2 regions of the Pseudoalteromonas sp. NS-SX12 genome follow, and region 2 is predicted to be linked to the other one. Evidence: riboswitches for the same ligand, from Rfam matches in the RefSeq annotation. Region 2 holds a riboswitch; the other holds the start of a gene.
The links. A riboswitch is a leader RNA that binds a small molecule or an ion and turns the genes downstream of it on or off. The one in region 2 is predicted to bind lysine.
Positions count from the first base shown of each region.

Region 1: linked by a shared signal. The riboswitch ahead of lysC (lysine-sensitive aspartokinase 3) and the one ahead of dapA (4-hydroxy-tetrahydrodipicolinate synthase) in region 2 are both predicted to bind lysine.

Region 1 covers NZ_CM170634.1:2,201,229-2,217,353, forward strand. Annotated here, with positions in the region: gene AC2IOM_RS10195 (phospholipase effector Tle1 domain-containing protein) at 1-526, opposite strand, end outside; gene AC2IOM_RS10200 (lysoplasmalogenase) at 575-1,207, opposite strand; gene AC2IOM_RS10205 (ATPase) at 1,543-4,341, opposite strand; gene AC2IOM_RS10210 (condensin complex protein MksE) at 4,341-4,892, opposite strand; gene AC2IOM_RS10215 (hypothetical protein) at 4,898-6,145, opposite strand; gene nhaD (sodium:proton antiporter NhaD) at 6,340-7,593, shown strand; lysine riboswitch at 7,677-7,850, shown strand; gene lysC (lysine-sensitive aspartokinase 3) at 7,981-9,267, shown strand; gene AC2IOM_RS10230 (4'-phosphopantetheinyl transferase family protein) at 9,217-10,002, opposite strand; gene AC2IOM_RS10235 (sodium-dependent transporter) at 10,109-11,431, shown strand; gene AC2IOM_RS10240 (hypothetical protein) at 11,603-11,950, shown strand; gene AC2IOM_RS10245 (MarC family protein) at 12,090-12,698, opposite strand; gene AC2IOM_RS10250 (2-hydroxyacid dehydrogenase) at 13,009-13,998, opposite strand; gene AC2IOM_RS10255 (NAD(P)-dependent oxidoreductase) at 14,092-14,976, shown strand; gene AC2IOM_RS10260 (methyl-accepting chemotaxis protein) at 15,036-16,125, opposite strand, start outside.
Region 2 covers NZ_CM170634.1:1,228,794-1,244,918, forward strand. Annotated here, with positions in the region: gene typA (translational GTPase TypA) at 1-187, shown strand, start outside; gene AC2IOM_RS05855 (phospholipase A) at 430-1,434, opposite strand; gene AC2IOM_RS05860 (succinylglutamate desuccinylase/aspartoacylase family protein) at 1,543-2,655, opposite strand; gene AC2IOM_RS05865 (PLP-dependent decarboxylase) at 2,658-3,863, opposite strand; gene AC2IOM_RS05870 (2,3,4,5-tetrahydropyridine-2,6-dicarboxylate N-succinyltransferase) at 3,863-4,603, opposite strand; gene dapA (4-hydroxy-tetrahydrodipicolinate synthase) at 4,616-5,497, opposite strand; lysine riboswitch at 5,623-5,817, opposite strand; gene AC2IOM_RS05880 (Solitary outer membrane autotransporter beta-barrel domain) at 5,993-6,931, shown strand; gene AC2IOM_RS05885 (energy transducer TonB) at 7,118-8,167, shown strand; gene AC2IOM_RS05890 (DUF4097 family beta strand repeat-containing protein) at 8,218-8,838, opposite strand; gene AC2IOM_RS05895 (TraB/GumN family protein) at 8,930-9,826, opposite strand; gene ilvG (acetolactate synthase 2 catalytic subunit) at 10,356-12,005, shown strand; gene ilvM (acetolactate synthase 2 small subunit) at 12,002-12,250, shown strand; gene AC2IOM_RS05910 (branched-chain amino acid transaminase) at 12,276-13,190, shown strand; gene ilvD (dihydroxy-acid dehydratase) at 13,253-15,109, shown strand; gene ilvA (threonine ammonia-lyase, biosynthetic) at 15,109-16,125, shown strand, end outside.

The DNA of each region.
Region 1 (16,125 bases), 970 kb from region 2:
GTTCATCTATAGCAACTAAATGCACTGCCTGTTGAATTAGCGGGCTTACACTGTTGTTTTCAAAAACCACATCGCTCGCAGGCTGAGTGTGTGCGCTTAAATCAGGCATGCCGATAGACGCAACAGTGTCGTATACCCCTAAAAAAGTGATTTTTCGACCTTGCTCAGTGAGTTTGCTGGCAAAGCGCCTTGCAATTGCGGCGCCGCGGCTAAAACCAAAAATAAAAATGTGGTCATCACCGCGAAGGGTGAGGTAGTCATTGTAGGCTTGGTTGTAAATGCTTTCTAAATCAGCGTATTCAGGTGCAAACATGGTATTAAACACTTGGCTTAACCAATTGCCGTAGGTGCCAATACCTGCGTAATAAAAACTTTTTTGCTGCTCAAAGGCGTGGCTTGTATTGATTAAATCACCACCACAAAAAATATGGGTTTTTAAAATATTGCTGATGCTGCTGTTGTAAAATACATCATCCACATCGCTGGGTTCGTTGCAGGTGCCATCGAAGCAAAATACGGCATTCATTTAAAACAGTCCTTGTTAATACTCGTTATTCTATAAACCCATTCAAGGCTAATTGGTTAAGCTAAGCGCAATCATACTTTGCGCGATGTAGTAGGTCGCTAAAATAGCAGGTTGGCTCCACGCATATTCTTTAACAAAACGGCGATACGCTAAAATTGAGTCTGACACCATAAAAAACAGCGCGCCAACAAAAGCGTAAAGGCTCATGTAGTGCCACGATAGCTGGAAGAAGTTGTAGCTTGTAAGCACCATTAACGTCAGTGCCGTTGCATAGGCGTAAACCGGAATACGCAACTTACCTAAATGTTTATTTAAAACGGCAATGAGTATGCCTGCATAAGCTAATAAAAAGAGCAGTAACCACGCATTAAACTCAAAGCCTGTGGTGTCGGTAAAGGCAATCACATAGGCTACGTGAGCGATAAAAAATGCGATAAGTCCTTGCAAAAAGTAGTCTTTTTTCAACATTAAAAAAATGTCGCCAATAAGTGAAAAGACTAATCCGCCAAATACCCAATAGTGTACCGATGTGAAGGTAGTGGTTTGCAAATACGCAAGGCAAATGATCAAAATGGTAGTTAGTGGCTTAAAAATATAACAGAGTGCGTCTTTTTTTAAGCTATCAAAGTAAATGTGACTGTATGCCGAAATAAAAATAAAAGGCAGAAGTGTATTAAACATAATTAACGGTTTTACAACAAAATTGTGACCAAAATACGCAAGAACTGCGAAGAACTCAACAGTTTAAAACAAAAAGCGGCACTTATTTTGTGCCGCTTTTAATTAATTTGCGCTCTGGTTAAATTAGCTTGCAGCTAAATTACTTTCAGTGTCGCTTACTGCAATCCAGTCGTTTTCATCTACCCAGTTTTGTTTACCATCACTTACTGTGCGAATTGGCACGATGTATTCGCAGCTGACTTGCGGTTTAACCGAGGCGAATATAGGTAAAAGAGAACAAAACAAAAAGCGGCACTTATTTTGTGCCGCTTTTAAATAACGTGAGTTCTGGGTAATCAGCTTGCAACTAAATTACTTTCAGTATCGCTTACTTCAATCCAGTCGTTTTCATCCACCCAGTTTTGTTTACCATCGCTTACTGTACGAATAGGTACGATGTATTCGCAGCTGACCTGCGGCTTAACCGAGGCAAACAGCGGCACGAAACCAAAACTGTAAGCTGTTTCAATAATCGCTTGTTGGTTTTGCGGGTCGATATCTGCCGCTTCGTCAATGTAGATAGGAATACGGTATTTGCTTTGTTCTTTATCTGCCAATAAGTAGCGAATAAACAGCATGCCGCACAGTAGCTTAATGGTAATACGGGTACCGTTTGAACCAGCAGAATCGATTTTATCAAAAGTATCTTGCTCGCCCGCACGGTTGACCACGACAAAGCGAATATCAAATAAATCACTTAAGGTTAAACCACCATTACCTGTGGCAAGCTCAATTAAGTGATCCTTCGCGCGATTAATCTCTTTTTCATCAAACGCTTGTTGGCTAAGTAAGTCGAGCGTATCGCCGTTATCGAGCTTATTTGAGGTAGAGATAATGGTATCAATACTTTCAATAAGTTGTTTGCGCGGCAGTACTTCAATTTTAAAGCTCTTTAAGTTTGAAATACGGTGCTGGCTAATGCCGCTATTAAAGCTGTTCATTTCACGGCGCAGGCGATCTAAATCTTCGCGCAGCCCTTTAATGGTGGCAGCGACTTCAGTCAATGCCACACGCGCTTGGCGTTCCACCGCTTGTTGCTCGTTATCAAGGTTATGATATGCATTTATCACTTTTTGATACTTTAAGTATTCGTCCGTTTCGCCATCAAATTTTGTCAGGCCTGCGTTGTAAATATGCAGGTAGGTGTTTGATACATTAACCGCAAAATTTCTTAGCTCATGACAGTCTTTATTAAAGCCATGAATTAAATCGGCTAAGTTATCAAAATCAATGGTGATATCAATTGGATAGGGCGTTGATTTACCTGAGTAAAAATCAAGAGTATGGTCAATACGCTCAGATTTTACTTGCGCTAAACGGGCACTTTGGCGCGCCAGCATATCGCGGTTAGCTTTAATAATTGAACGTCTATCTGCAATGGTGGCAACGGCGTTTTGCACTTCGCCCAGTAGCCCTTCTACTTCGTCTTGCTCGCTTTCAAGTTGTGACAACAGTAACTCTTGCGCCTCAATTGAAGCAAGCATAGTGGTGTATTTAGCAAATTGACTCAGTGCGGCTTCGTGCGCCATTACCGTTTGGTACAGGGTTTCTTTTTCCTGCTTTTTGCCTTCTAAATCAACGGCAACTTCTTTTTGTGCCAGTAATTCTTTTAGCGATGTTTCAAACGCATTAATTTGCGCTTTAATGGTTTCTTTATCATCGCCCGATTGCATTTTAAGCGCGTTTAAACCCTTTAATGGAATATCAATGCCCGGCAATTTTGCGACATTGCCTTCAATTGAGCGGGAAATTAAATCAAGCAGTTCACTAAATGCGGTTTCATCATGAATGGTAATGTCGTTTTTACCCGACGTTGCCATGGTCATAATATCGTGGTTAAGCAGGCACGAAATATCTTCTACTTCTTTCAGTGATAAGTCTTCACGCATGCGAGTAAATAAGTTGTACTCAAGGTTTTTAAGCTGCTGTTTTAAGCTCTTAATTTGCTTGGTGGCATCTTTAATGCGGAAATCTAGGGTAACAAGTGATTGCCCCTCGGCGCTGGCAAGGGTATGCGAGAGCGCATCGTATTCTTTTTTAACTTGCGAAAGCTCTGCTTTTAACTGCGCTTCGTTAACCAGCTCAAATTCATTTTTAAGGGTAGAAAATTCACTAAACCAAGCATCAAGTTGGGTGCGTTTACGTTCTATTTCACGAAGTTGTCCGACATACAGGCTTTGGCGCTGTTCAAACTCGATTTTCTCGCTTTCAATGCCTTCAAGCTGTTCGGTGATTTCAATCAGTTTGTTGTCGTTAAAGTCGCTGTAATCAATTAAGGCTTTATCAATTTTTGGCGCAAAGGCCGCAAGTTTGCCTTTTAGTGCACTTTGATGCTCTAACATGCTTTCAAGCGCAGTGATGGCTTCGCCATTTTGTTCAAGCGCTTTTAACTCAATTTTTGCACGATTTACTTTTTCAAAGGCGCGTTGCCACACATCGTAAAAGTCCACCTTGGCGTTTGACATATGACGCTCAAACACTTTTAACATAAAGCGTTTTACATCTTGCGCGCCAAGCTTATGTAAGTTAAGAATTCGGCGGAAGATCTCTTTATAAATTGGTGCGTCATGGGCATGATTAAGCGGGATCATTTTAAGGTTAAGCACGCTATCAAATGGGGTTGCGCCGCCAGTTAGTAGGGCATTTAGCTCTTGTGCTTTAAGCTCATACGGGGCGTAACCTTTTTCACCTAACTCTTTAAATAGCTGAGTGTATTTTAAAATGCGTTTGTTTTGCGTGTAGTCGGCTAAATCCAATTTGCCGTGGTAGCAAAAATACTGGTAGCCATAACCTGCTACTTTACCAAGGCCAGCTACACCAATTACTACTGGGCCATGGGGGAGTTCTGCTTCAAGTAGAATATACGATTGATCAGACGCGAAATAGAATTTACGGGTTTCGTCAAGGTCGTGTCCGTCCCATTCGGTTAAACGTAAATCGTTAATCAACGGAAACTGTAAAGCGTTGATAACCGAGCTTTTACCTGTGTTATTAGGCGCACAAATAGAACTACTTTTATTGAGCGGGATCACACATTTTGCGTAACCTGCAGTATTTAATAGGGCAAGTTTGGTTAATCCATATAATTCAGTCATTACACTTGCTCCTCGTCCATGTGACTTTGAAAATTGCTAATGTCGTTTAGCGCATCTAAATAGCGGTGCGCTGAGGCAAGAATACGAAAACCCAGTTCAGTTTCGCGGGCAACACCAAGTCTTACCATACGTAAAAACACATCGCGGCGCATATCGCTTCCTGAAAAGATCTCTAGCTGATCAAACAAGTGCTTGTTGTTCTGCACTAAGGTCATCATCAGCTCAAGGTCGATATCGCTATCGAATAGGGCAACCAGCGGATCTTTACCGAGGTTGGCATAGTGCTCAATCAGTACATAAATGGTAAGGGCAAATGAGCGTGAGATTTTACCCATATTTGGGGTGCCCTCATCCGCTTGCAGGTAATAAAAGCCGCGGGCATCGTGAACAAGGGTTTGGCCAAGAGCAGCAAAAAGCGCTTCATAAGCATCAAACTCTTGATCAAGTTGTTGAAATAGTTGGCTGTCTTGCTCGCAAATATGGTAGCCAGACACCAGTTTTTTGTTGATTGCTTTAAGCTCTGAAAGCAATGATAAATCGATTTGAGACATAAAAATTAATCCGATGAAACTGAACGTGCGAGATACGGCTTGAGCGTAAGCTGTTTATTGCCACTTTGAATGGTTACTTGCTCGCCATGCGAAATAGCGAGCGTGTTATCGCTTGCTAGTTTTTGGTAAAGGTATAATAACTCGTCAGTTTCTAGTTCATCATAGGTGGTCGTTAAGAAATCCATAATAGACGCTTTTTTGCTGCGTTTAGCTTGCGTAAAGCGTTGTTTTACGTGATTGTAATCAGGAATATTAGGTGCAATGTATTGATTCACCGCACTCATATCCGGTAATTCGTACTCGTCGTGCTCAAACTCCGCAAGCTCAGCCATATACGCAGTGATTTGGTTGTTAGAACCAAGCGACAATCGCTGCGCCTCTGAGCTAAAGTACGGCATAAATTCGCCAAGGATTTTATCCACCCCTTGTTTACGAATAAGCGCAAGTACCTCTGAAGTTTGTTTGGTTAGCTGGGTATTTCGGCGCAGCTCTTCTCGCAGTGGCAATAATACATCGGCACTTTTGGTAAGAGATTGCTGACCAATTAAATACATATCTAAAATACGGCTACGCAATTGCTCAAGCTGGCGTTTTTCGTGTTTAAATTTGCCAAGGGTCGTGAAGTGAATAATCAAGTCACTCAGAGAGGCTTCAATTTGCTCAAAACAGAGCTTAAATTCGCCGCCAATATCGACCATATTGAGCATTGGTTCAATGTATTCATCAAATGCTTCAATGACTGCTTTATAGCGTTTTGCCAGCGTTAAATTAGAGTCGTTCGATTTAGCTTGTTCAACAAGGTTAAAAATAGCGTTTTGATTATGTTGGAATAATTTAACAATTTTACGCACGCGCTCATCCATAATGCGGGCGTTTCGTTTAATTTCCATTTCATCGTCGTTAAAGCCAGCGTTAGATAAACGTTGGTTTAAGCGCGCCAAATCGTCAACGAGTACGTGAATCTCGCCAACGAGGCCAAGGCTTTCTTCTTGCAATAAAAACTGCGAGAAATCGGCAATAGCACGGTTAATTTCGAGCTGTGACGATTTAGCTAAAGGTATGATGATCTCTAGCTGGATCAACTTGTTAATTTGCTTAAATACCGCCTCGGAAGAGAGTTTTGGTTCTAATTTTTTTAACAAGCTTTGGGCATCTTGGAAACTAAAATCGCCAAAATCAAAGCGTTTAATTAGGGCTTCAATCAGTGACCAATTGTCTACCAAGGTTGCTAGAATTCTTTTAGGTGGGATCATATTTATCCACGTTAACTTGATATCTATCCAAAAAGTAAATTTTTTATAAAAAAAATGTGTAATTAGACTAAAACCGTAGTGGTTTTAGGTAATCTTCAGTGCTACACTTCGCGCCGCTCAACAGGCTTCTTATCGACCGCAGGTTGGGTGTTCGTTCAAATTTTTAACTCAACTCTACAGGTTAAAATAACAAGATGGTGTCAGGTGTTATTCTCGCGCTGATAATAATCGCATTCGTGCTGATTGTTATAGAGGATATTATCCATGTAAACAAAGCCAAAACAACGCTATTTTTTGGAACTTTGTGCTGGATTATTCTCTTTATTTCCCCTTTACATGGGCAAAGTCCAGAATCTGTTCAAAAAGAACTCGATCATAATATTTTAGAAATTGCGACCTTGTGGTTGTTTTTGATGGCAGCGATGACCTTTGTTGCATATTTAAACTCCAAAGGGTTTATTCAAAGCTTGGTGCATAGGGTATTGCCTAATGAAATGAGCGAACGCAATTTGATGTATTTAATCGGTGCGTTTGCATTTTTCTTCTCGTCGATTTCTGACAACATCACGGCAACGCTGATATCGCTGGCGGTTGTGATGTCGTTAAAGCTTGATGCCAAAAAACTCATTAAGTATGCCACGCTTATTGTATTTGCGGTTAACTCGGGTGGGGTATCGCTTATCACCGGTGATGTAACGACTTTAATGATTTTCCTTGCTGATAAAGTCACCATTGCTAACTTATTGTTGCTTGTGGCTCCTGCAGCGTTATCGGTATTTATTTTAGCGGCGATGCTAAGTATGGGCATGAAAGGCACTATTACTTTTGAAAAAGTCGAACTGCGCCGTATTGAAAAAACCGATATCACCATTGCCTGTATCTTTGTTTCAACCATCGTAGCGACACTAATGTTTAGTGTGTGGTATCACATTCCGCCATTATTAACTTTCTTATTTGGTTTATCGCTAATGTTTTTAGTTGCGCAATTCTTAATGCGCAAAAAAGACGTGAATAAAAAGATTATCGATTACGTACGTGAAATTGAGTACGACACCTTATTATTCTTTGTAGGTGTGTTACTACTTGTAGGTGCGATGAAAGAGATTGGTGTGTTGAATCAATTTACCCACCTTTATGAAGTGCTTGCACCTGAATATGCAAACTACTTTATGGGTATTTTGTCAGCAGCGGTTGATAACGTACCGCTTACCGCAGCACTTTTAAAAGCAGATATCGTAATGGATACACGTCAGTGGTTAACCTTTACCTATGCAACCGGTGTAGGCGGTTCAATGCTGATTATCGGTTCAGCTGCGGGTATTATTGCGATGAGCAAAATTAAGGAGCTTACCTTTGTAAGTTACCTACGTATGTTTATGTATTTGATGATTGCCTACACTATTGGTTATTCATCATCGTATTTAGTTGGTTGTTTATTTCTTAATTAGTGATTGACAGCTAGACGGCTAAACGGTAAATTTCAAGAGCCTTCTTTTTAGAAGGCTTTTGTTTGTGTGCTTATTAAGTATTCAAACACAGAAGAGGTGCATTAACCAGGTAGTAGATTCGAGGGCACATTCCCGACGACGGTCTATCAGGGGGTTAACTGCCGAGGAGTGATCTGGATTTGTGGCCAGCTTGCTTCGGTTCTAGAAGTTGAATCTTCGGGACTGTCACCTGTAACAGGTGGAGAGCTTCTGGCAGAGACTATCCTGATGTAATCAATCACGTTCCTTGCCAAGTTCTCCTTATTAAGATTTAAAGGAGAGACCGTGTCTAATTCGAGTATTAATGTAGCAAAATTTGGTGGTACCAGTGTCGCAGACTATGACGCTATGGTGCGCTGCGCCGAAATTGTTATATCAAACCCAAGCACCCGTTTAGTTGCCGTAAGTGCAAGCTCTGGTGTTACCAATCATTTAGTAAGCCTTGCAAATGACGATTTGACGGACGCTGCGCGCCAAGAGCATATTGACGCCGTGGTAGCCATTCAGCACAAAATTACTGAAAAACTCACATTAGATGACGACATTACCGAAGGTTTTTTAGCAACACTTGAAGCGTTTAAAACCTTTGCATTACAAAACGAATTTGATGACAAAGCAAGCGACGAGCTATTAAGTTTTGGTGAGCGTTTATCATCGTATTTATTTACCCAAGTTTTACGCAGCTTAGGTGCACAATCGCTGCGCTTTGACGTACGCGAAGTGCTAGCGACCAATTCACATTTTGGTAAAGCAGAACCGAACGTTGAACGCACTCGTGAATTAGCACAAGCAAATTTATTGCCGTTATTAAGCGAAAACATTGTTGTTACCCAAGGTTTTATTGGTGCAAATAGCCAAGGTGACACAACCACGCTTGGCCGTGGTGGTTCTGATTACAGTGCAGCATTATTGGCTGAAGCGGTTGACGCAAAAGCTGTTTACATTTGGACAGACGTAGTGGGTATTTTTAGTACAGATCCTCGTTTATGTGTAAAAGCGGCACCGATTGCCAAGCTGAGCTTTGATGAGGCAGCAGAAATGGCAACCTTTGGCGCGAAAGTATTGCACCCAGCCACTATTTTACCAGCAAGTCGCAGTGGTATTAGTGTGTTTGTTGGTTCAAGTAAAGCGCCAGAACAAGGTGGTACTTGGATTGAGAAAGAAAAATCAGAACAAGCGGGTATTCGCGCGGTAACCCAGCGTAAAAACCAAATATTATTAACGGTTAAAAGCCCAGAAATGCTACTTGCTAGCGGCTTTTTAGCACGTGTTTTTACCATTTTAGCAAAGTACAATATTTCAGTAGATTTAGTTACTACCTCTGAAATCAGTGTCGCGTTAACGCTAGATAACGCGCCGAATGCATCGCGTCCGGAGTTGGAACAAGCTTGTCTTGACGAGTTAAGCGAGTTTTGTCATGTAACGGTTGAGAATAACTTAACGTTAGTTGCACTGATTGGCTCTGAAATTCAATTACGTCATGGCGAAATTAACTTAATGGGTGTACTCAGTGATTTTAATATTCGTTTAATTTGCCATGGTGCAAGTAAGCACAACCTGTGTTTCTTAGTTGAGCAAACTGAATCAGATAACGTGGTGCAAGCGATTCACAGCCGTTTGCTCGAAGCCTGTTAAATCGGGTTTAAGGGAAACTTCAATAAGCGCTGGTGGCTGTTTAACAGTCATTGGCGTTGCCAAACTAAAATCAAACCCATTAATTTGGCAGCTATAAGCTGCTAAATTATGTTTTGCATATCCATCATATACATTAGGTGAAAGCAGCTGGGCAATTGGCATGGCAACAGCTTTAGCAAGGGCCTCTTTTAATGTCCAAATACGAAAAAAAGTATCGGACATAGGGTTTGCCGCTTCAATTTCTCTAACTTCATCTTGATGATAAAAGTGTTTGGCTAGTTTTAAAAAAGGGCGCTTTTGCGACATAAACTCAAGGTCGATGCCCATACGCTCTGGCTCATGTGCTAAATATACCGCAACCCAGCCTTTGGAATGACTTATCACCAGTGAAAGTGGCAGGGTGTTGTTTTGATATTTAATTACCAAACGTGCAGTGTGTTCATCAAAAAAGGTGGTGAGTTCAGCTGCCTCATACGCCAAAAACTGTTGCGCTAATTGCTTAATTAAATAACGCGAGGCTAAGTATTCGCGTTTAGCGCTTTCTAACTTGCGCCTTTCTAAAATGCTAATTTCATGCGCAGATAATAAACTTGTGATGTTTATTTGGTCGAAATTAAGGGCTTGGCTATTGGCTATAACTAAATTAATTGGTGACTTAGGGCTTAGCACGCTAAAATGCGCGCGCTCAGGCGAGATGCCTGTGATTGGTGGTTTTTTGTTGTTAATCGTTTCCATACCCGATAGATTAGTCTTTTAGCCAAGCGCAGTTTTACAATTTGCTGCAGTATATCTTGCTTGGTTACGTAAGTCGTGGTGTAGATAATAAAAATAAGAGTTCAATATGGCACAAATTAGAGATGGCTTTCAAAGTCGCTTAGGTTTTGTATTAGCGGCGGCAGGCGCCGCGGTTGGCTTAGGTAATATTTGGGGCTTCCCAACACAAGCGGCAAACCACGGTGGTGGTGCATTTTTGTTGGTTTACTTTATTGTAATTTTTTTACTGGCGTTACCTGCGCTTTTTACTGAACTCTATATTGGCCATAGTGCACAAGCGAACCCCGTAAAGGCGTTGGCTGAAGCGTGCCAATCTACCAGCAAGAAAATGGGCGCGGCAGCAGGTTATATTGGCCTTGGCGGCGCCATTGTTATGCTCAGCTTTTACAGCATTGTTGCTGGCTGGATGCTGGCATTTGCACTTGAACCAATCGCCACATTCTTTGGCCTTACCGACATTGCAAACTTCTTAAAATCAGATTCAATATTGCGCAACTTTATTTTTACGCCGCTGATGCTGATATTAACCGCCAGTATTATTTTAAAAGGGGTTAAGTCGGGTATTGAGGTTTGGTCGCGCCGATTAATGCCGGTTTTATTGGTGTTACTGCTTACGTTAATTGCCTATATTGCGACGTTAGATGGCGCAAGCGAAGGGTTTAATGCTTATTTAGTGCCTGATTTTAGTAAAGTCACTGATCCTGATTTAATTATTGCAGCAATGGGGCAAGCGTTCTTCTCGTTATCGCTGGGTGTTGGTTGCATGATGATTTACGGCTCGTATCTAAAACGTGATGCAAACGTGGCAAAAATGTCGATTTCAGTTGCCATGCTTGATACCAGCGTTGCGTTTTTAGCGGGCTTGTTGATTATTCCTGCACTTTATGTAGCACAAGCGCAGGGTGTTGAGATTATGCAAGGTGGCAAGTTGATTGGTGAAGGGCAATTAATTTTCGCTGTGTTACCTCAGTTATTTGCTACCTTAGGTGCCTTTGGTTTAGTGGTGGCGTTTGTCTTTTTTGTATTAATGTCGATTGCATCGCTAACGTCAACAATTTCATCGACAGAAATTCCAGTATCGTTTTTAGTCGAAAACCATGGTTTTGATAGAAAACCAGCAACTTGGCTGGTAACGGTTATTGTGGGTATTTGTTCGAGTGTGATTATCGTTAATTTTGAATGGTTGTTTGGCTTAGTGATCACCGTATTTACCCAATATCAATTACCATTAATGGGGTTATTCTACTTTGTGGTTGTGGGGTGGCTTTGGAAGCGCGGTAACAAACTGCACGAATCAAACAAACTTGGTTATAAAGTGCTAGCAAATTATATTCGCTTTATTTGCCCAATCTTAATGTTAGCGGTGTTTGCTAACGTGGCATTAAAGTAGGAGATTAGGTCGCAGCTTGCGAAACATCTTGACATAACAGCTTCGGCAAGACTTTTATACCTTTAGTGTTATGATTTGTCCTAATTTAAGCGCCGTTAAACACAAAAGTGTTGATATTTTTGTGTTGCTAGATAAGTTATTACTAAGTTTAAGAAAAATAAGTATAAAATAATGAAAAGAACAGTTTTTTATGTGATCGTTGCCTTTTTTTTGACAGGCTGTAATAGTACATCAAATACAGATGATAGTACGCATTCACAAAGCCAAACACTAACAGACAGCGAGCTTCAAGCTTTGGCTAACAAAACTAAGTTTACTGCTGCTGAGTTAAAGGCTGCTGCTGATAAACTTGGATTTAGATGTTCACATAAACCTAAAACAGGTTCTAGAATTAAAAAGAAAGTGTGTACGAGTGAACAGCAGAGACTAGTTCGAGAGGAAGCTAGAAGAGAGTTTTACAATAAGAATAAATTAAAACTTTCAGAAAAAACCCCTTTTACAGTTGCTCCAAGAGGCTAAAGCTACATTTTATTAGTCATAAATATCATATGTTGCTTTTTATTTTATTTGCCCAATCTTAATGTTAGCGGTGTTTGCTAACGTGGCATTTAAGTAATAGGTTATTGGTACAAAAAAGCGCGTTTTAAACGCGCTTTTTTTATAAGTTAAAATAGCTTTTAAAGCCGGTGAGTACGTTAGTGATTGCAACCGCTGTTAAAATTAAACCCATTACTTTACTGATAACGATAGCGCCTGCATTACCAATGAGCTTTTGAATTTTGCCTGCCATTAGCATTAATAAAAATGCTAAGAACACTACAGCTATCATTACACCAGCAACTTGCGCTTGCTGCCACAAATCAACGCGGGCATTTTCGGTTGCAAGTACTGCCGCAAGCATAGCACCAGGGCCTGCAATAGAGGGCACGGCTAACGGGAAGATGGCGGTTTCATGATACTGCTTTACCAAGCGTACTTCTTCTTCAGGTTTACTTTCACCAAAAATCATTGAAAGCGCAAATAAGAACAGCACAATGCCGCCAGCGATTTGAAACGCCGATAAGGGTATTGCCATGGCGCTTAAAATGTACTCTCCGGCAATTACAAAAAATAGCAGGATCAGAGCGGAAACAAGTCCAGAAAGCATCGCAATTTTTCGTTTTGCTTTAGCGTCGAAACCGCGTGTCACAGCTATAAATACAGGTACTGTGCCAATGGGGTCGATAACCGCAAAAAACAAAATAAAGGTTGCTGCAAAGTCAATCATATAAAAATTTACCTATTAAGTTGACGTGTTCGGGATGAAAGCACTTATCTTGTTACATAGTGTGTAACTTAATATAGTGCTTTTTATGTGTGAAAGGCGATTGAAAAATCACACAAAGCTTTATTAATTAAACGACCATTGTCGCGAGCCAAACGTCTTATTAATGGTAGCGTTATTCGACCGTGAACTGTAACCACATTAATGAATGTAATTGGCATTATAAGCACGCAATTATAACGGGTAATAGTATTTAAAATTGTAATTATGTGTACTGCTATTACTCATTACTTTGCGTGTTTATTAACACGATTTAACTTACTTGATTCTCAAGTGGTTGCTGCAAACGAAACGCCGAAATATTGTCAAGTGTGGTCGCCACAATTTCGCTCATAGCTTCTTGTGTGAAAAAGCCTTGGTGGCCAGTGATCAGCACATTGGGAAAGGTGAGAAGACGCTGAAATACATCGTCATCGATAATTTCACAGCTCATATCTTTAAAAAATAGTTCTGATTCTTGCTCATATACATCAAGCGCTAAATAACCTAATTTGCGCGATTTAAGTGCGCGAATACACGCAGCAGTATCAATTAACGCGCCGCGACTAGTGTTGACAAGCATTACGCCCGGTTTCATTTGCTCAAGTGCTTCTTCATTGATGATATGCAGCGTATCGTTGGTAAGCGGGCAGTGCAGGGCAATAATATCTGATTGTTGGTAAAGGGTTTCTAGGCTAACTGGCTTAGCTAGCTCACTTTTGGCAAATGGATCAAAATAAATCACGTTTGCACCAAATCCATTTAAAATTTTAACAAAAGCGCTGCCAATTTTACCAAGGCCAATCACACCAACCGTTTTGTTATGCAGATTAAAACCAAGTAAGCCATTTAAATCAAAGTTGTTTTCTTTAACGCGGTTATAGGCTTTATGAGTTTTACGAGAAAGCGTAAGAATAAGTGCTAAGCAATGCTCAGCAACTGCTTCAGGGCTGTACGCAGGCACCCGTACTACGACCATTTTGCAATGATTTGCGGCTGGAATATCCACGTTATTAAAACCTGCGCAGCGCAGGGCAACGAGTTTTATGCCAATTTCGTTTAAGGCGTTAATCACTGTTTCATTGAGCGTATCATTTACAAAGCAACATACCGCATCAAACCCTTCGGCAAGTTTTACTGAAATTTCGTTAAGTGGCTGCGTAAAATATTCAGCTGTTATATCGTTTGGCAATTGGCTGTCAAATGCGCTGATATCGTACTTTTGCGCGCTAAAAAACGCGATGCGAAATGGTGCTGTAGTCATATAGATATCCTTGGCGAAATGTAGGCCTATAATTCAATGTGTTAAATGATTATACTCAATCGCAGTTTTGTAAAGATTAAAAGTGAGTAAGTTATGTCGTTAAAAGTTGCGTTTATTGGCCTAGGTGTAATGGGTTACCCAATGGCGGGTCATCTTAAAAATGCAGGCTATGAAACATGTGTTTATAACCGCACCACAGCAAAAGCGCAAAAGTGGGCTAATGAATATTTGGGTCGCTTTGCACAAACGCCAAAAGCAGCGTCTGAAAACGCAGACTTTGTGTTTATTTGCGTTGGCAACGACGATGACTTACGACAAGTGGTGAAAGGTGAAAATGGCATACTTGCTGGATTAAAACCGGGCGCTGTTATTGTGGACCACACTACAACCTCGGCTGAAGTTGCAAAGGAGCTAGCCGAACTTGCAAAAGCGCAAGGCAATGATTTTATAGATGCGCCTGTTTCAGGCGGACAAGCTGGCGCAGAAAATGGTGTATTAACCGTAATGTGTGGCGGTGATGATGCGGTGTTTGCAAAAGCGCAGCCGGTTATGGCGGCATTTTCACAGTTTAGCCAATTACTGGGGCCGGTTGGTTCAGGCCAACTTTGCAAAATGGTCAATCAAATTTGTATTGCGGGTGTGGTACAAGGACTTGCTGAAGGCATGCACTTTGCGATGAATGCGGGGCTTGATGGCGAAAAAGTGGTTGAGACCATTGCCAAAGGCGCTGCGGGTTCATGGCAAATGGAAAATCGTCATAAAACTATGCTTAAGGGCGAGTATGAGTTTGGTTTTGCCGTTGATTGGATGCGCAAAGATTTAGGAATTGCGCTAGATGAAGCACGTAAAAATGGTTCACAGTTGCCAGTAACAGCAATTGTTGACCAGTTTTACAGTGAAGTACAAAATCTTGGCGGTGGCCGCTATGATACATCTAGCTTATTAGCGCGTTTAGAAGCAAGTAAAGGTAAACACTAATCGCACATAAAACGCCGCTAATTGTTGCAAAGTAGTGGCGTTTTCAGTTAACTCACGGCTTAGGCTGTTTTATAGTGAGTAATTGAGCTTTTTAGTTGTTGATTTGATTGTGTAAGCCCTTCAATCAATTCATTTAATTGTTCCATATCGCTGGTAATGGAATTAGATTCTTCACTAATAACACTCACTTGTTGGGTAATATGAGATGCGGCTTCCGATTGCTCTTCAGTTGACACTGATACTGATTTTAAGCGTGCCTGAATATTACTGATTTGATTATAAAGTGTGTTTATATTTTCAAGTGAAGAGTTACTGTTAGTTGAGGTGAATTTGCTCGACTCGTGTATATTTTCCATTAAACTTTTTAATTCTTCTGCGTCATTTTTCACCAGTTCCAACACACCACTGATTTCGCTTGTGGCATCTTTAGAGCGAATAGCAAGTTGTCTGACTTCGTCGGCAACGACCGCAAAGCCTCGACCTTGTTCACCAGCGCGGGCTGCTTCAATTGCGGCATTAAGCGCTAATAAGTTAGTTTGCTCAGCAATACTATTAATACTTTCTAATATCGATACGATTGATTGACTTTTATGGTGCAAGCTTTCGGTGGAGTTAAATGCGTTTTCATTTAACTCGATTAGGGTATCGAGCGAGCCTTTTGATTGCTCTGTGATGGAGCGGGTATGCTTTGACACATCGTCAAGCTGTGAGGTGCTATCCATCGACTCGTTCATCTCATTTTTAATACCTAGCGTGGTTTGAAAAAGCTGCTCAGTTGAGCTGGCGATATTCTGCAGTGCGCCATCATTTTTAACAATCTGATCAATAACATGGCGACTGACATCAGATATTTTGTCAATGCTGCCACTCATAATATGCAGAGCGTTTGATAAGTGACCAACCAAATCCTTTTGTGAATTGAGCAACTTATCAATATCTCGACTAATGGAACCGAGTTCGTCATGAGATTGATCGTTTAATCGAATGGTCAAATCGCCAGAATCCGACACATACGATAAGGTTTCTTTAATATGGTTTATTTTTGACGTAAGGCCTTTTATTACGCGAATATTTGCCCATACGATGACACCGGCAATCACTAATAATGCCACAAGTTTGCCAGTTAAACCTTGGTAATAGCTGTTAATC
Region 2 (16,125 bases):
TCGTGCATCAGGTACTGATGAAGCGCAAAACCTTGTGCCACCAATCATTATGTCGCTTGAGCAAGCGCTTGAGTTTATCGATGATGATGAGCTAGTAGAAGTAACGCCTGAAAGCATTCGTATTCGTAAGAAACTTCTTACTGAAAGCGAGCGTAAGCGTGCTAGCCGCGAAGCGAAAAAAGCGTAATAGCGATTTCGTTTTGTAATAAAAAAACCAGCCTAGGCTGGTTTTTTTTATGTTTGAAATTTAACGAAATGCTCTGATACCAATTCACTTAAATAGCAGCTCATCCTAGCGGACTAAATATCATGCTAACTGCGTTAGAATTTATCAATGTAGAACAACTACATAAGAAAAATTCTGCCTTGTTAGCATTTCATTTATCCAGCGCTATCCCTGATCACATACTTAACAGAATTGGTATGAAATTATAAAAAGTCAGTTAATAAAATACCTACACCAAAGCGTTCAATGTGTTGGTTGTAATCAATTAAACTTTCGCCATAACCATTGTAATATTGTGCGTAACCTCGTAAACGACCCCACGCAGGGAATGACCAATCAAGCTGTACTGCACCTTTGTTATCTGACTTTAAGTTGTTGCGTAACATTACGGTAAATTCATGTTCTTCGTAGCGATAAATCGTTGCAAATTCAAAGTGTCCCATGTAGTCATCAATATCTGGGTTGTCATCACCAGTTGGGTCATCTTCGTTGCGTCTTTCTTCTTCAGGGATGCGGTACCAAGGCCTAAAGCTAAACACAAAGCCATCTTGCTCCCAAAACAGGTTCGCATAAATTCGATTCCATGAACGTGAAAGTGGAATATTTCGGCCATTTGATTGGTGTTCAAAACCAAGCACTATGCCCATTTCGTCACCCCATAAACGATTTTCATCGTCCAGTAAATTCATCCAAAATACTTCAGGTTGATAGTTGGTTTCTCGAAATGGCGATGAAATATCATTATTGTAGAGTTGCCAATACGACTGCATGGTAAAACCAAAATAAAATGCTTGGTCGATATCAGACTTAACTTGGTATAGCGGCACTTTTAACGACAGCTGAAACTTAGCTTCTAACTCATCTAAAGGCGCACCTTTTAAGTTAGGATCGCTTTCTGCAGGCGTGTTTTTGGGGCGATCCATGTAAGTCACAGGTAGAATATAGTTGCGATTATGTGGCGTAATTACATTGGGGTTGTTGGTGGTAACTTTTTCTCGGATAACGCGTTTATCAATTGCCGACATGTCATCCATATCTGTTATTTTCAAACACTTTTTCTTAATTTCAGCAAGTGTTTGCGAATCATCGCCTGCAGCAAGTTCGTTAAGAATGCATTGCTTGGCGAGTTCTTTTTCAGAAGGGTCGTCGTTTGCAAATGCAAGCGAGCTGGCCAGTGAGAGTATTAAGCTAGAAGCTAAAAGGCGCATTAATTATATCCCTAAAATGAGTGAGCTTTTATTATAACCATTTTAGAAACATAAAAAAGGCGGCATATTTGCCGCCTTGTGCCCCAAAGGGGACTTCTCACGCAACTGTTACAATTCAAAGTAGTTTGTAAAAAATTTATAAAGCTCAGTGCCTTGATTTACGCTGGCTGACGCAAAGTGCAAAATTGCTATGCCGTCTTGCTCTAGGGTAATTTCATTTAGTGGCTGTTCAGATAAATAGCGTTCCATACGTAAAATTTTGGCAATGGTATCGCCTGCTTTTACGTGGCTACCGAGCGCTGCTGTGTATTCAACCATGCCACCCATTGGCGCGTAATACGCAAGATAATCATCTAAATAACAGGCGTAGCGGGTAATGGCTTGTGGCTGGTAATGAGAATCTTGCAATGCTTCTTTATACGTTAAATAGCTTAGTATGCTGTTTGCATCGTTAGCGGCTTCTGTCAGGTCAATCTTTTCTTGTGAGCCTAGCTCAACGGTAAAGGCTTCCACTAAAACGGGAATGTCGCGACCTGCTTTTTTATAGGCTTGGCTTAGTTGCCACCATGGACAAAAATTCGCTTCGTCCATTGCGCCATCAAATTCATTTGGAATAAGTAACACATGCTCAATATCAAAATAACGGGCACTGTCTTTGGCATATTCTGGGCAATATAAGTGCTTAGCTGAGATAGGCCCTGTGTGTAGGTCGAGCACAATGTCTGCCTGATGCGCTAATTTTTGTAAGTTTAAAGCAATTCGCTTACCCGTATTGAGTGCGTAACTTGGCCCTTCTAAAATTTCGGCAGTTGCATTTATTAGGCGCGATTTAAACGCACTTTTAATTGTTGCGATATCAGCATCCTGATATTCCGCAACAAAGCCATCGACCAAAGCCGAGTGGTTTTGATATATACGGTTCCAGTTGGTACCCGTAATTGGGTCAAATCGTCCTAGGGTAAACTCTCCAGATTTTTGGTTGCAACCAATAGGGTTTGCATAAGGCACTAAGGTAATGTTTGATGCCAACGTCTCGCGCTTCAGTTTTTCAAGTAACTGATATATCACCGCGTTCCCTTGTACTTCTGCACCATGCATATTGGCTTGAATATACACATTTGGTCCTGTGCCGTTTCCTTTGAGGCGATAAACCGGAATAGTCAGCGGTAAGCCGTTGGCAATTTCACCAACTTGAATGTTTTCTTGGGTGATTAGGTTCATAGTTACCTCAAGTAATAATCAGCGCTTTCGCTTTGTCTGACACATGTTACGACGCCGTTTTTTACGATAAATTCTGCGGGTAATTCATGGCATAAAAAGTACGGCATACTTTCAGTAAAGCCATACGCGCCACATTGGGCAAAAATAAGCCAGTCAGTGTCGTTAATATCGTTGGCTAATTCAAATTGGCCTAAGCTATCTAGTGCTGTACAAAGCGGTCCGTGCACTAAATAGGGTTTAGTTTTGCTGTCTGTTTCACGCAATAACTCAGCAGGGAATGCCTGGTTGGTAACGGCAGGGCGTAAAATGTGGTTAATACCGCCAGCAACAATAAGTTGATTAGCACCGTAGTTTTGCTTTTGTTCAACGACAGGATTGGCATAAAAACCCACTTCGCCAACCGCATAGCGGCCGAGTTCCATCCAAAGCTCTTCGCAGCCTACCGCGTGCTTTATTGTTGCCAGTGCATCTACTAATTCTTGCCAGACAAGCTCAGTGCTTGATGCGCAATAAGGAATACCTAGGCCGCCGCCTAAATCTAAAATACGTAGGTCAAATCCGAGTTGCTTACTTAAACTTTGTAAAGGTGCAATCATGGCACGCCAAAGCTCAGCTAGCTTCTCTGTGCTGAGCATATTGCCCCACTGAAAAATATGTAAACCAGCAAAGTCGAGCGCTGGGTAATCGGCAATACTCAATGTGGCCCAGTCGTCACAGCCAAGGCCAAACGGTGTTAAGCTATCGCCACCAAGTGGGTTTTTTTCACTGTCTGGCCAGCGCAATTGCACTCGCAATAAAATGCGCAGGGTTAGGTTATGTTCACTCGCAGCTTGGTTTAACCAAACCACTTGGTTGTGACTTTCAGCGACAAAGGTGCGAACACCTTTATCGAGAAAATGCTGAATCTGCTTTTTCGATTTTGCAGGTCCAGTGTTGAGCACACGTTTTGCGTCTATGCCTTGGGCTAAAACTTGGTTTAGTTCACCGCTGCTTGCTACATCAAAGTCAAAGCCACATTTATCTAACGTTTGGATGATCGCTGAAAGCGGGTTTGCTTTTACTGCGTACCACAGTTTCACCACATTTTGTGATGTAAGCTGCGTTAAATGTGCTTCTAGCTTATCTAAATCGTATAGATAAAATGGCAGATCTGTTTGTTGGCAAAGCTCTGCAAGTAATTGACGTTGTGGTGTGCTCAAAAAGCTCATTAACGTAAAGCCTCTTCCAGTTCTAATGATGCATCGCTTTGTTCATCACGATATTTAACGATAAGCGCACATGACATGCTTAAGCCTTGCTCGCGGCCCCATTCACTTGATGAAGGGCGTGAACCTGGAATAACAATCGCATTTTCTGGAATTGGTTCACCTTTTTCTAAAACGCGCTCATTTACACAGTCATAAACAGGAATAGTCGCAGAAAGACGCACGCCTGGTGCTAGTACCGCACCTTTTTTAACTACAACGCCTTCAACGATGACACAACCTGCGCCGATAAATGCATCATCTTCAATTACTACAGGGCTTGCGCCAACAGGCTCTAATACACCGCCAATTTGCACTGCAGCACTTAAATGTACGTTTTTACCAATTTGAGCGCATGAGCCTACTAATGCATGGCTATCAACCATAGTGCCGGTATCGATGTAAGCGCCAATATTCACATAGGCTGGTGGCATAATCACTGTGCCGCTTGCAACATAGGCACCTGGGCGAACACTCGTACCACCTGGCACCATGCGTACACCTTCTTGTGCAGAAAAGCCGCGTACAGCAAGGTTATCTTTATCTACAAAACCACCTGGAAACTCAGTGTTAGTACCATTTTTGAAAACATCTAAAATGCCTTTTTTAACTTCAACGTTCGCGTGCCAGTTACCATTTTCATCTTGGTTTGCTGCGCGTAAGGTGCCGTTTTCTAGGTTTTTTAATAGTTCTTGCCAGTTCATAGTACTTCTCTCTTAATTCCAAGATAAAATTGTTTGATTAGCAGCGAGAATTGCTGCAGGTGATTCCAGCTCATGATGGGTAAGCGGTGGACGTAAATTAGGGGTGTTGAGCTTGCCTTGTTGGTGCATTAGCACTTTTACCGGCACAGGGTTAGCTACTTCAAATAAGCTATTTACCGCGTCGCTCCAAGTAGTAAACAGGTTTGGTGTGCCTAAAAGCGATCTGCGAACAAACTCTGCGGTTTGTTTAGGCCATGCGTTAGCAGCAACCGATACTAAACCTTTTGCGCCAGCTTGGGCAAAATATGGCATTAAGGCATCATCGCCACTGTAAATAGCCACATTAGGATTACTACTCCTAAATACTTCAAATTTACTAATGTCACCACTGGCTTCTTTTAAAGCCCATAAGTTGGTGTGATGACTTAATGCGGATAACAGTTCAGGAGCAAGTGCTACGGCGCTGCGTCCTGGCACGTTATACAACATGCAAGGAAGTTCTGTGGCACTGAGTAATGTATCAAACCACTGAATTTGGCCTTTAATGCCGGGTTTAGCGTAAAGTGGTGAGCCTAGTAATAGTGCGTCAATCGGTTGTTGGTTACAGAACTCTAACCATTCAAGTTGTTGCGGTAAGTTAACCCCGCCTACAGCAACCATCAAAGGTACAGTCGGCGATAAGTCACAGACAAAACGCACGATTTGCTGCTGCTCTGCGATGGTTAAGGCTAAACCTTCACCTGTGCTGCCGAGTAATAAAATGCCATTGTTGGCATCTTGTTGATCTGCTACTAATTGCGCAAGATTGTCATAGTCAACTTCACCCGTCTCAGTGAAGGGGGTGACTAATGCAGTCCACAGCGGGTACTGCGTCAAATTAAATTGTGATTTCATCTCTAGCGAACTTAATATGTGTTCGAAGAAGGGATAAGAGAAAGGCTTAGTCCAGCTTCGAACAACTAAAAATTCGAAGAGCAATGGACTTAAAAAATAGATAAGGCGAATGGCCTTATTTTTCTAAGACCAGAAGCTCTCCACCAAACATATTTACTTAATACAAGTAATTGGTGACAGTCGCCGGGATTCAGCCCAAGCGCCCGAGATAAGTTATCAGCAAAAAAGCTTATCTCTCGGCGTTAATTCCCCTCATTCAGTGTCTTTGGAGTTTGCTCCCCTCAACTGAACTACCTGAATAACGCACCTCTTCCAGCCCTAAGCTAGCCGCTATTTTAAATAGCCACTAACGTAAAATAGGGTGATTGAGCGGCAATTGAAACATTTTGGACGTCTAAATGTCAATAAAATTTATTTTAGAGCACTGCAATCGCATGATGTTTAATGATATAACTAGCGGCTATTGCCGTTGAAGTTAAGTAAAAATCGTTAGTTGTGAGAAAGTTAGTATTTTTGTTGTGCGTTTTTATAACCTTGCCATGCGATGCATCGGTGAAAAAAGCCTATGAGGAATCGTTTGCGTCCTCGGTAGTATTAAGTGACTCTGACGTAGTGCGCTTTGGCTTTGGTAACTTTGACCCGGTTAATATTTTAGAGCAACTCGGTGATGATGCGGGCGATAAAAGTGTTGATTTAAGAACTCAGCTACAAGTATTTGCACTGCCTTATACCTACACGTTAGACGAAGATTCACGCATAAACACGCACTTTTCTTATATTTCACAATCGCAAGAAATATTGCTGGATGATGTGACCATTCCCGACGATAGCCATGATCAAATCTTCACCGCTTATGCCGATTATGAAACAGCGCTGTATCGTTACGATAATTGGTTGTTAGAAGGCTCAATTGGTGCGCATGTGATGCATTACGACAATATTCATGACTACAACAGCCCTGAAAGCCGCGCCGCTAAAGCAGAAGTGGAAGGTATTTATTTTAATACAACTGCAAACTCAGTTTTAACCGATATGGGGTTAACTCTCAGTCGCAGAAAAGCCAGTCGTTGGGGGCATTGGTTAGTTAAGTCGACCTATAACCACTTCTTTGGTAAAGGGTTTGGTGGTGATGATGCAACACGTGACTCAACCCCATCAGGTTGGTATTTTGCGAATAGCGTTAGGGCAACCATTAAGCTCGACCAAAAATTAAAACATACAGAGTCAATCTATCTTAAATTTCAGCGTGTTGATTTGGGTGGAGACGCACGTAGCGCCTTTAGCACAGGCCATTATTATGAGTACGGTGGCGGCTTATTAATTGACACTCGGCCGTGGACATCTTGGCTTGATAATATCGGCATTGGCTTGCATTACAACGAGGGTAGTGTACTTAGTGGCGGCAGTATTGTAATCTACTTCAATGAAGAGTAACTCCAACTCACTGTAATTGTTATTATTTTAGTGCGCTAAAAGCAATGCTAACTAAGCCTAAATTATCGATGTGACAAAGCACTATCAGATAAATTCCGCCTTATTAGTATGTCATTTTCTCAGCGCAATATTTGAACATAGACGTAAAGAGTTGGTAAACGCCACGAATATAAAAGGACTTAGATAATGATTCTATTACCGCTTATAACGCTGTCTGCAAGTGCCTTGAGTGCAGCTGATACATCTGATTTAGCAAACAAAACCGAACAGCTTCACTTAAATACCATTGTCAATGCTGAGGCAATTGAGCGTGTGCCGCCTAAATATCCAATTAATGCTGCGCGTAACGGTAAAGAAGGTTGGGTGCAACTAAGTTTTGTAGTCGAACCAGATGGTTCAACATCTAATATTATTGTTGAAGATTCCTCTAATGAGGCATTTGAAAAGTATGCACTGCGCTCAATCAAAAAGTGGAAATACTCACCAGCCACTAAAGATGGTAAGCCAATTCAGCAATGTCGAAACCAAGTACAGTTGAATTTTAAATTAAGCGACACCCCTAAAGGTGCGTCAAAGTGGTTCTTTAGGCAATATCGCTCGGCAATGGTTTTTTTAGAGGAAAATAAAGTCACTGAGGCCGAAGAAATAGCCAAGAAGATCGAAGAAAAAGGTCGTTGGAATGCGTATGAAGATATGTATTATTCAATTCTTACCTCGCTTATAGCTGAAAAAAATACCAATCCAAAGGCCGAGCTAGCGGCAATTCAAAAAGTGTTGTCTTATAACGACTTACAAGAGGAAGCACAATACAGTTCGCTTGCTGCACGTGCATTTAGTTTAGCGGTAGAACTTCAGGAATATGGTGATGCGCGTTCGATTTTTGCAACACTTAAAAGGCATTACCCAGAAAATGAAAGATTAGCGATGCTTTCGCCTTACTACAATCAAGTAACGGCGTATTTAAAAAGTGATAAACCAATTATTATTAATGCACAAATAAGTAAACGTGACTTTTGGAGCTACCAGCTCGAACGCAGTGCTTTTATCATTGATAATGTGGTTGGTAATTTAACCAATCTTGAAGTGCGTTGTGATAATCATCATTCACAATTTTTGGTCGAGTCAGGCAATAAATGGCAAATTCCTGAATCTTGGGGAAGCTGTTCTGTGTATGTGTTTGGCGATACCAATGCCAAGTTTACATTGGCCGATGTTCACGGCGAACAAAAAATCTAAATAATAAAAAAGGCGCTTAACGCGCCTTTTTTAGTTACTTGCTGCGTATTTTATTTACGCACTTTGATATCACCTACACCTACTTCGGCTTCAATGCTGTGCTCACCTGCGCCAGAGTAACGTGTTTCAGAGCTAACAATATTACGTGTGCTTTCTAAGTCGCCACTAAAGCCTTTAATGCTAGTATCGCCAACGCCTGTTGATAGTTCGATGCGCTTAAAGTCATCAAGTACTGTATCGACACGAATTGAACCAACACCTACTTCTGCTTCAAGTGAGTTTTCAAGTTTTTCTACATCAATGCTGCCAACGCCAATTTCAATGTCGATCGCTGCATGCTTTGGCACTTTTACAACCCATTCTTGACTTAAGTTTTCTTCGTCAATTTCCAATGAAATACGGTTATCACGAACGCGTTTACTTAGTTCTACATTTGATACATCACGATTTTTTGAAAACCAGCCTTCGTCTTTGCCCTCAATTTCAATTTCAATGCTAAGCTCGTTGCTATCTACTGTGATAATTTCGATGCTGCCCACAGGGAAATCAATTTCAAGGTTTTGACCTTGGTTTAATGTAAGAGTTTCAGTAATACGTTTTTCATCGCCAGCATAAAGATTGGTTGAGATACTTGCGGCGATTAATGTCATTGCTAACGCTAATTTTTTCATGATGATTATTCCTTTTGATGACTGCGCTTAATCAGTTTTAACTGTTTGTTATTTAGTTAGACGCAGGCATCAATTAAAAAGGTTTAAAAAATTATTTATTTTTTTTCGAAAGTTTAAATCCTTCCTTTTCAAGAAGCTTTAATAAACCTTGTGGGCCGTATAAATGAAGTGCGCCAACAGCAATAAAATGTGGTTGTTTGGTTAGGGGAGCCTTTAACTGATCTACCCAGTTGTTATTGCGATCAGTAAGCAGTACTTTTTCAGTTAACGCGCTGTAGCTGTCACCCGTAAAGGTTTCGCGGTAGTAGTTTTCAAGTGCGCTATCGTTGCCTCGCTTCCAGTTACCAATCAGACGATTAAAGTACTTATCCATATCAGCCAGTTCTTTTAAACCGTCTTCAATCATTTTGTTGTTATGTTTGCTAAATCCTTTAAACATGCCCATTTGTTGCTCTAGCGTTTCAAGTTGCATAATCGGAATTTGCAAACGTTGCGCGACATTCATTACTTGCTTGTCGATACCAAAGGAATCTTGATAACCTGCTTTTTGGTATTCCATTAGGGTGATCTGTAGCATTACAGCAAAGGGCTGCATTTGCTGAAAAAGCTCCATACCAAGGCCTAACTTCGCCATATAACTGCTTAGCGCTTTGTAATTTTTAGCGGATAATTCTGACTGTAACGTCTTACCTGCAGGGAGCAGCATATAGTTCATCATTACTTGCTGCTGTTCTATTGGGTTCACCTTAGATAGATCAACCTCAACAACCAGTTTATCGGTTTTTTCAATCGCGCTTTTTACGTAGCTTGGTAAGCCCGCCATTTGCTGATCACCCAAGTGAACAGTGCCTAGTAAATAGGATGTCACGCCATTTTTTTCAATTTTCCAAAGACTTGGGTTGATATTGCTGTTTGCAAATACTGGTTGAGCTAAACCAAGTAATAGAATGGGTAGTAGCAGTATTCGCGTAATTAAGAAAAGTCGCATTGCAGATCCTTGCGTTAATAATTAATTTTGCGTATCAGTGTACTTGATAGTGCAATATTAGTCTTTGCCTAATTATTAACAAAAAAGTTATAAGACTTTTAAAAATAAAGCGATATTCAAATAAGCTTTAGTCTTAGCATACATAATCTTTAAAATTGTATAAAATGGATTTTTTATTCTTTTTATGTGTTTTTTTATGCTTATCTTGGTTTTAAGTTAATTCTATTGATTTAAAAATGCATAGATTTCTTGATTGACTTTTTTGCTCATAAACGATACTAATAAAAAAGAAGCCAAGCAGACGAACGCTTGGCTATTTTTGTAAAGAATTTATGGTTGCTTAAACACATGTTTAAAACAGTAAACGTACTAGTCCTAATTATTAACGTGGTGATTATTATTACCGCGGGGGCTTCGTAGTGCTGTAGCAAAAGTTAAGCATTGAGAGAGCCCCCGAACTGAAAAGTCCGGGGGCTTTTTTTTGGCAGTAAGAAAATGAGCAAGTAGTAAACATCACAGGGTAGAGAAAATGACAGGTGCAGAGTTAACAATCGATTTATTAGCCAAACATGGCGTGAAAGAGGTATTTGGATACCCTGGTGGTGCGATTATGCCAATTTACGATGCGCTGTATGGCTCGCCTGTTACTCACTATCTAACCCGTCATGAACAAGGCGCTGGTTTTGCCGCTGTTGGTTACGCAAGAAGCACAGGCAAACTGGGTGTTTGTTTTGCAACTTCAGGCCCTGGCGCGACAAACCTTATCACTGCACTTGCCGATGCCATGATGGATTCTGTACCACTGCTTGCAATTACCGGTCAAGTACCTACCGCAGCGATTGGCTCAGATGCCTTTCAAGAAGTCGATGTGTTAGGTATGTCACTGAGCTGTACTAAACACAGCTACATGGTAGAGCGAGCTGAAGATTTAGCCGAGGTTTTACAAGAAGCGATGCATTTAGCGCAATCAGGCCGACCAGGCCCCGTGCTTGTTGATATTCCGAAAGATATCCAAATGGGCGCTGTTAATTATCATCCTTGGCTTGCGGCAGACGACTACAAACCTGAATTGAGCCAATCGGAACTAACCAAAGCTAATGAACTACTAAGCCAAGCGAAAAAACCACTGGCGTATGTGGGTGGCGGTGTACAAATGGCAGATGCACAAGATGAGCTTATGCAATTCTTAAAAGCGACTAATATGCCTGCTGTAAGCACATTAAAAGCGCTTGGCTCTGTGACAGCTGATTATGCCTATAACCTCGGAATGCTGGGCATGCACGGTGGTCAAGCAGCTAACTTAGCAGTGCAAGAATGCGATTTGCTAGTGTGTATTGGTGCTCGTTTTGACGACCGTGTAACAGGTAACCTTGCTAAATTTGCCAGTAAAGCTAAGGTTATCCATTTAGATGTTGATGCTGCTGAGGTAGGTAAGCGTAAACCAGTTAATGCCTCACTGGTTGCTGATCTAAAAGATTCATTACCGCATTTAGCGACGCACAAAAGTAATCCAGAATGGTTGGCGCATATCAGTCACATGCAACAGCAATATGCATGGCGCTATGACTACCCTGGTGAAAAAGTATATGCCCCTTATTTATTAAATCGCTTAAGCCGTTTAATGCCAAGTAATGGTGTGGTGTGCTGCGATGTTGGTCAGCACCAAATGTGGGTTGCGCAACATATGGCGTTTTCACATCCAAGTAATCATTTAAGCAGTGGTGGTGCAGGCACTATGGGCTTTGGTTTGCCCGCCGCAATCGGTGCGCAAATCGCTCGTCCTAACGACTTTGTATTAACAGTTTCTGGCGATGGTTCAATCATGATGAACATTCAAGAGCTAGCCACAATTCGTCGTAACAATTTACCCGTTAAACTACTTATTTTAGATAACCAGCGTTTAGGTATGGTTAGACAGTGGCAGCAACTTTTCTTTGATGGTCGCTACAGTGAAACAAATCTTTCAGATAATCCTGACTTTGTACAATTAGCCGCTGTTTTTGGTATTCCGGGTGAAACCATCACCCATGCAAACCAAGTCGATGAGGCGATAGATAAATTAGTGGCGAGTGAAGGCCCTTATATTCTTCACGCGTGTATAGATGATAAAGAAAATGTTTGGCCATTAGTTCCGCCAGGCGCCGCAAATGATCAAATGCTAACTGAGGTGGCAAAATGAAGCACAACTTATCAATAGAAGTGAAACAACAAAGTATCGCATTAGAGCGGTTTTTACGTGTAACACGCCACCGCGGGTTTAATTTAACCTCAATGAACATTGAGACTAGCGAAGAAAAGTATATTGTAAATATGATGGTAGACAGTGACCGACCTATTTATTTATTAACACAACAATTAAAAAAGTTAGTTGAAGTAAACCAAGTTGAAATACTTGAACAACAATCGATAGCAGCAACTAGCTAATTATTATTTTTTAAGGTTTTAGAGAATGTCAGATTTAATTTGGTTCAATGGCAAAATTATTCCACAAGAACAAGCAACTACTCACGTACTTAGTCATGCGCTGCATTATGGTAGCTCAGTATTTGAAGGTGTACGCGCATACGAAACGCCAAATGGTCCAGCCATTTTCCGTTTGCAAGATCACACCAAGCGTTTATTTGATTCAGCAAAAATTTACCGTATGCAAATCCCTTACACAGCTGATGAAATTAATGAAGCGTGTAAAGCAGCAGTACGTGAAAACGGTTTAAAAAATGCGTATCTACGTCCGTTTGCGTTTTTAGGCAATGTGGGATTAGGCGTAAATCCTAAATCACATAAAGCAGACGTTGCCGTTGCCGCAATGGAATGGGGTACGTATTTAGGTGACGGCGCATTAGAAGCGGGCGTTGATGCGTGTGTTTCATCATGGAACCGTTTAGCACCTAATACCATGCCAACAGCAGCAAAAGCAGGTGGTAACTATTTGTCATCGCAGCTAATTTCAGGTGAAGCAAAACGTAATGGTTACGTTGAAGGTATCGCACTTGATGTAAATGGCTATCTTAGTGAAGGTGCTGGCGAAAACCTATTTATTGTTAAAAACGGCGTAATTTATACGCCACCAACAACCGCTGCGATTCTGCCGGGTTTAACACGCGATACCATGATGTATCTTGCGAAAAAAGCGGGCTTTGAAGTACGTGAAGAATCAATCTCGCGTGAAGCGCTTTACCTTGCAGATGAGTTCTTTATGACAGGCACAGCAGCAGAAGTAACACCAGTGCGTAGCGTAGACCAAATTGAAATTGGTACAGGTAAGCGCGGTGAAATCACTGAGCAATTACAACAAGCGTATTTTGATTTAGTGAAAGGCCAAACAGAAGATGAAAATGGCTGGTTAACACTAATCAACGAATAATACGAAAACGACATATTTATTGGGAATGAGGAATGGGGCAGAGCCCTAAAATGAGGTAAACCATGGCAAAATTAAGAAGTGCAACAACAACTGAAGGTCGTAAACGTGCTGGTGCTCGTGCACTCTGGCGTGCAACAGGGATGACAGATAAAGACTTTGGTAAACCCATTGTTGCTGTGGTGAACTCATATACCCAGTTTGTACCGGGTCATGTTCACTTAAATCAACTAAGTGAAATGATGGCTGAAACCATTCGTGACGCAGGCGGTGTACCACGTGAATTCAATACGATTGCTATCGATGATGGTATCGCTATGGGTCATGGCGGCATGCTTTACTCACTGCCTTCACGTGACCTAATTGCCGATTCTGTTGAATATATGGTTAATGCTCACTGTGCGGATGCCATGGTGTGTATTTCAAACTGCGACAAAATCACCCCAGGAATGTTGTTAGCTGCACTTCGCTTAAATATTCCGGTGATTTTTGTATCAGGTGGACCAATGGAAGCGGGTAAAACACGCCTTGCTGAAATTGATATCAAGCTTGATTTAGTTGATGCCATGGTAAAAGGTGCCGATCCATCGGTAAGTGATGAAGATTCAGACCAAGTTGAGCGTAGCGCCTGCCCAACTTGTGGTTCGTGTTCAGGTATGTTTACCGCTAACTCAATGAACTGCTTATTAGAAGCGCTTGGTTTAGCACTGCCAGGTAACGGTACAACATTAGCAACACATAAAGACCGCAAACAACTTTATGTCGAAGCAGGTCGCCGTATTGTCGATTTATGTCGTAGCTATTATCGCGATGAAGACGATTCAGTACTGCCGCGCAACATCGCTGATCGCAGCGCATTTATGAATGCCATGACACTCGATATTGCAATGGGTGGTTCATCAAATACGGTGTTACACATCATCGGCGCAGCGCAAGAAGCGGGTGTTGATTTTGATATGACCCATATTGATCAGCTGTCACGTCAAACACCTTTCTTATGTAAAGTAGCGCCAGCAACACCTGAATATCATATCGAAGATGTGCACCGCGCTGGTGGCATTATGGGTATTCTTAACGAGCTTGGTAAAGCAGGTAAGTTAGAACTAAATGCAGGCCATGTGGCTGGTGGCACCTTAGGTGAATTAATTGAAAAATGGGATGCAACCAATTCTGAAAATAGCGCTGCACAAAAATTCTATAAAGCGGGCCCTGCGGGTATTCGTACCACTAAAGCGATGAGCCAAGAAACGCGTTGGCCTGAGCTTGATCTAGACCGACAAAATGGCTGTATCCGCAGTGTTGAACATGCGTTTAGTCAAGATGGTGGTTTAGCGGTGCTTTACGGCAACCTTGCGCCAGACGGTTGTATTGTTAAAACCGCCGGTGTTGCAGACGGCATGTTGGTATTTAAGGGCACTGCGAAAGTATTCGAATCCCAAGATGATGCAGTTGACGGCATCTTAGGTGGCCAAATCGAAAAAGGGGATGTGGTTATCATCCGCTATGAAGGACCAAAAGGCGGTCCTGGCATGCAAGAAATGTTGTATCCGACTAGCTACCTAAAATCGATGGGATTAGATAAAGATTGTGCGCTATTAACGGATGGTCGCTTTTCTGGTGGTACATCGGGCTTATCAATTGGTCACGCTTCGCCAGAAGCCGCTAGCCAAGGTGCAATCGCGCTGGTTGAAAACGGCGATGAAATCGTCATTGATATCACCAAGCGTAGCATTGATATGATTGTTAGCGATGAAGAGCTTGCTGCGCGTCATGAAAAGCAGTTAGCCCGCGGTAAAGATGCCTACAAACCAGTGGATCGCGTACGTAGTGTAACGCCTGCATTAAAAGCCTATGCATTATTGGCAACCAGTGCGGATAAAGGCGCGGTACGTGACCTTAAAAAGTTAGAGGAGCTCAGTTAATGGTCTCCCAAGAGCTCGATTATTTTCGCGCTATAATCCAAGCCAATATGGAGCCCTTGGCAAAAGTAACTGAGGTTAGCCCAGTTACTAGCCTTGAACAAAAACTTGGCAATCATATTTGGTTAAAGCGCGAAGATCAGCAGCCGGTATATTCGTTTAAATTACGCGGTGCGTATAACAAATTAAAGCAGCTACCAAAAGGCTCGCAAGTAGTCACAGCATCAGCTGGTAACCATGCTCAGGGTGTGGCACTTAGTGCAAGCCACCTTGGTCATACAGCACGTATTGTAATGCCAGTGACTACACCGGAAATCAAAGTAAATGCGGTGCGCAATCTGGGTGGCGAAGTTATTTTACATGGCCATCACTTTGATGCTGCGAATGCCTATGCACTGGAAATTGCTGAAAAAGAAGGTGCGGTGTTTGTACCACCGTTCGATGATAAAGATGTGATCATCGGGCAAGGTACCATTGCGCGTGAACTAATGCAGCAGTTGCCATTACTTGATGCGGTGTTTATTCCGGTAGGTGGCGGTGGCTTATTAGCAGGTATGTCGATTTACTTAAAATCACTGCGCCCAGATATTAAAGTGATCGGTGTTGAAGCTGAAGATAGTGCCTGTTTAAAAGCTGCAATGGATGCAGGTGAACCGGTTGAACTTGAGCGCGTAGGCAGTTTTGCCGATGGCGTTGCGGTTAAAATCATTGGTAAAGAAACTTTTCGTTTAGCGCAAAAATACTGCGATGAAGTCATTACCGTTTCGAGTGATGAAATTTGCGCCGCGATGCAAGATATTTTTGTTTCAACCCGCGCCGTCGCTGAGCCATCAGGTGGTTTATCACTGGCAGGGCTTAAAAAATGGGTAGCACAAACGGGTTCAAAAGGTAAAAACCTAGCGGCAATTTTATCAGGTGCAAACCTTAACTTTGATAGATTGCGTTATGTGGCAGAACGTACAGCGCTGGGTGAGCATAACGAAGCGCTTTTAGCGGTGACTATTAAAGAAGAAAAAGGC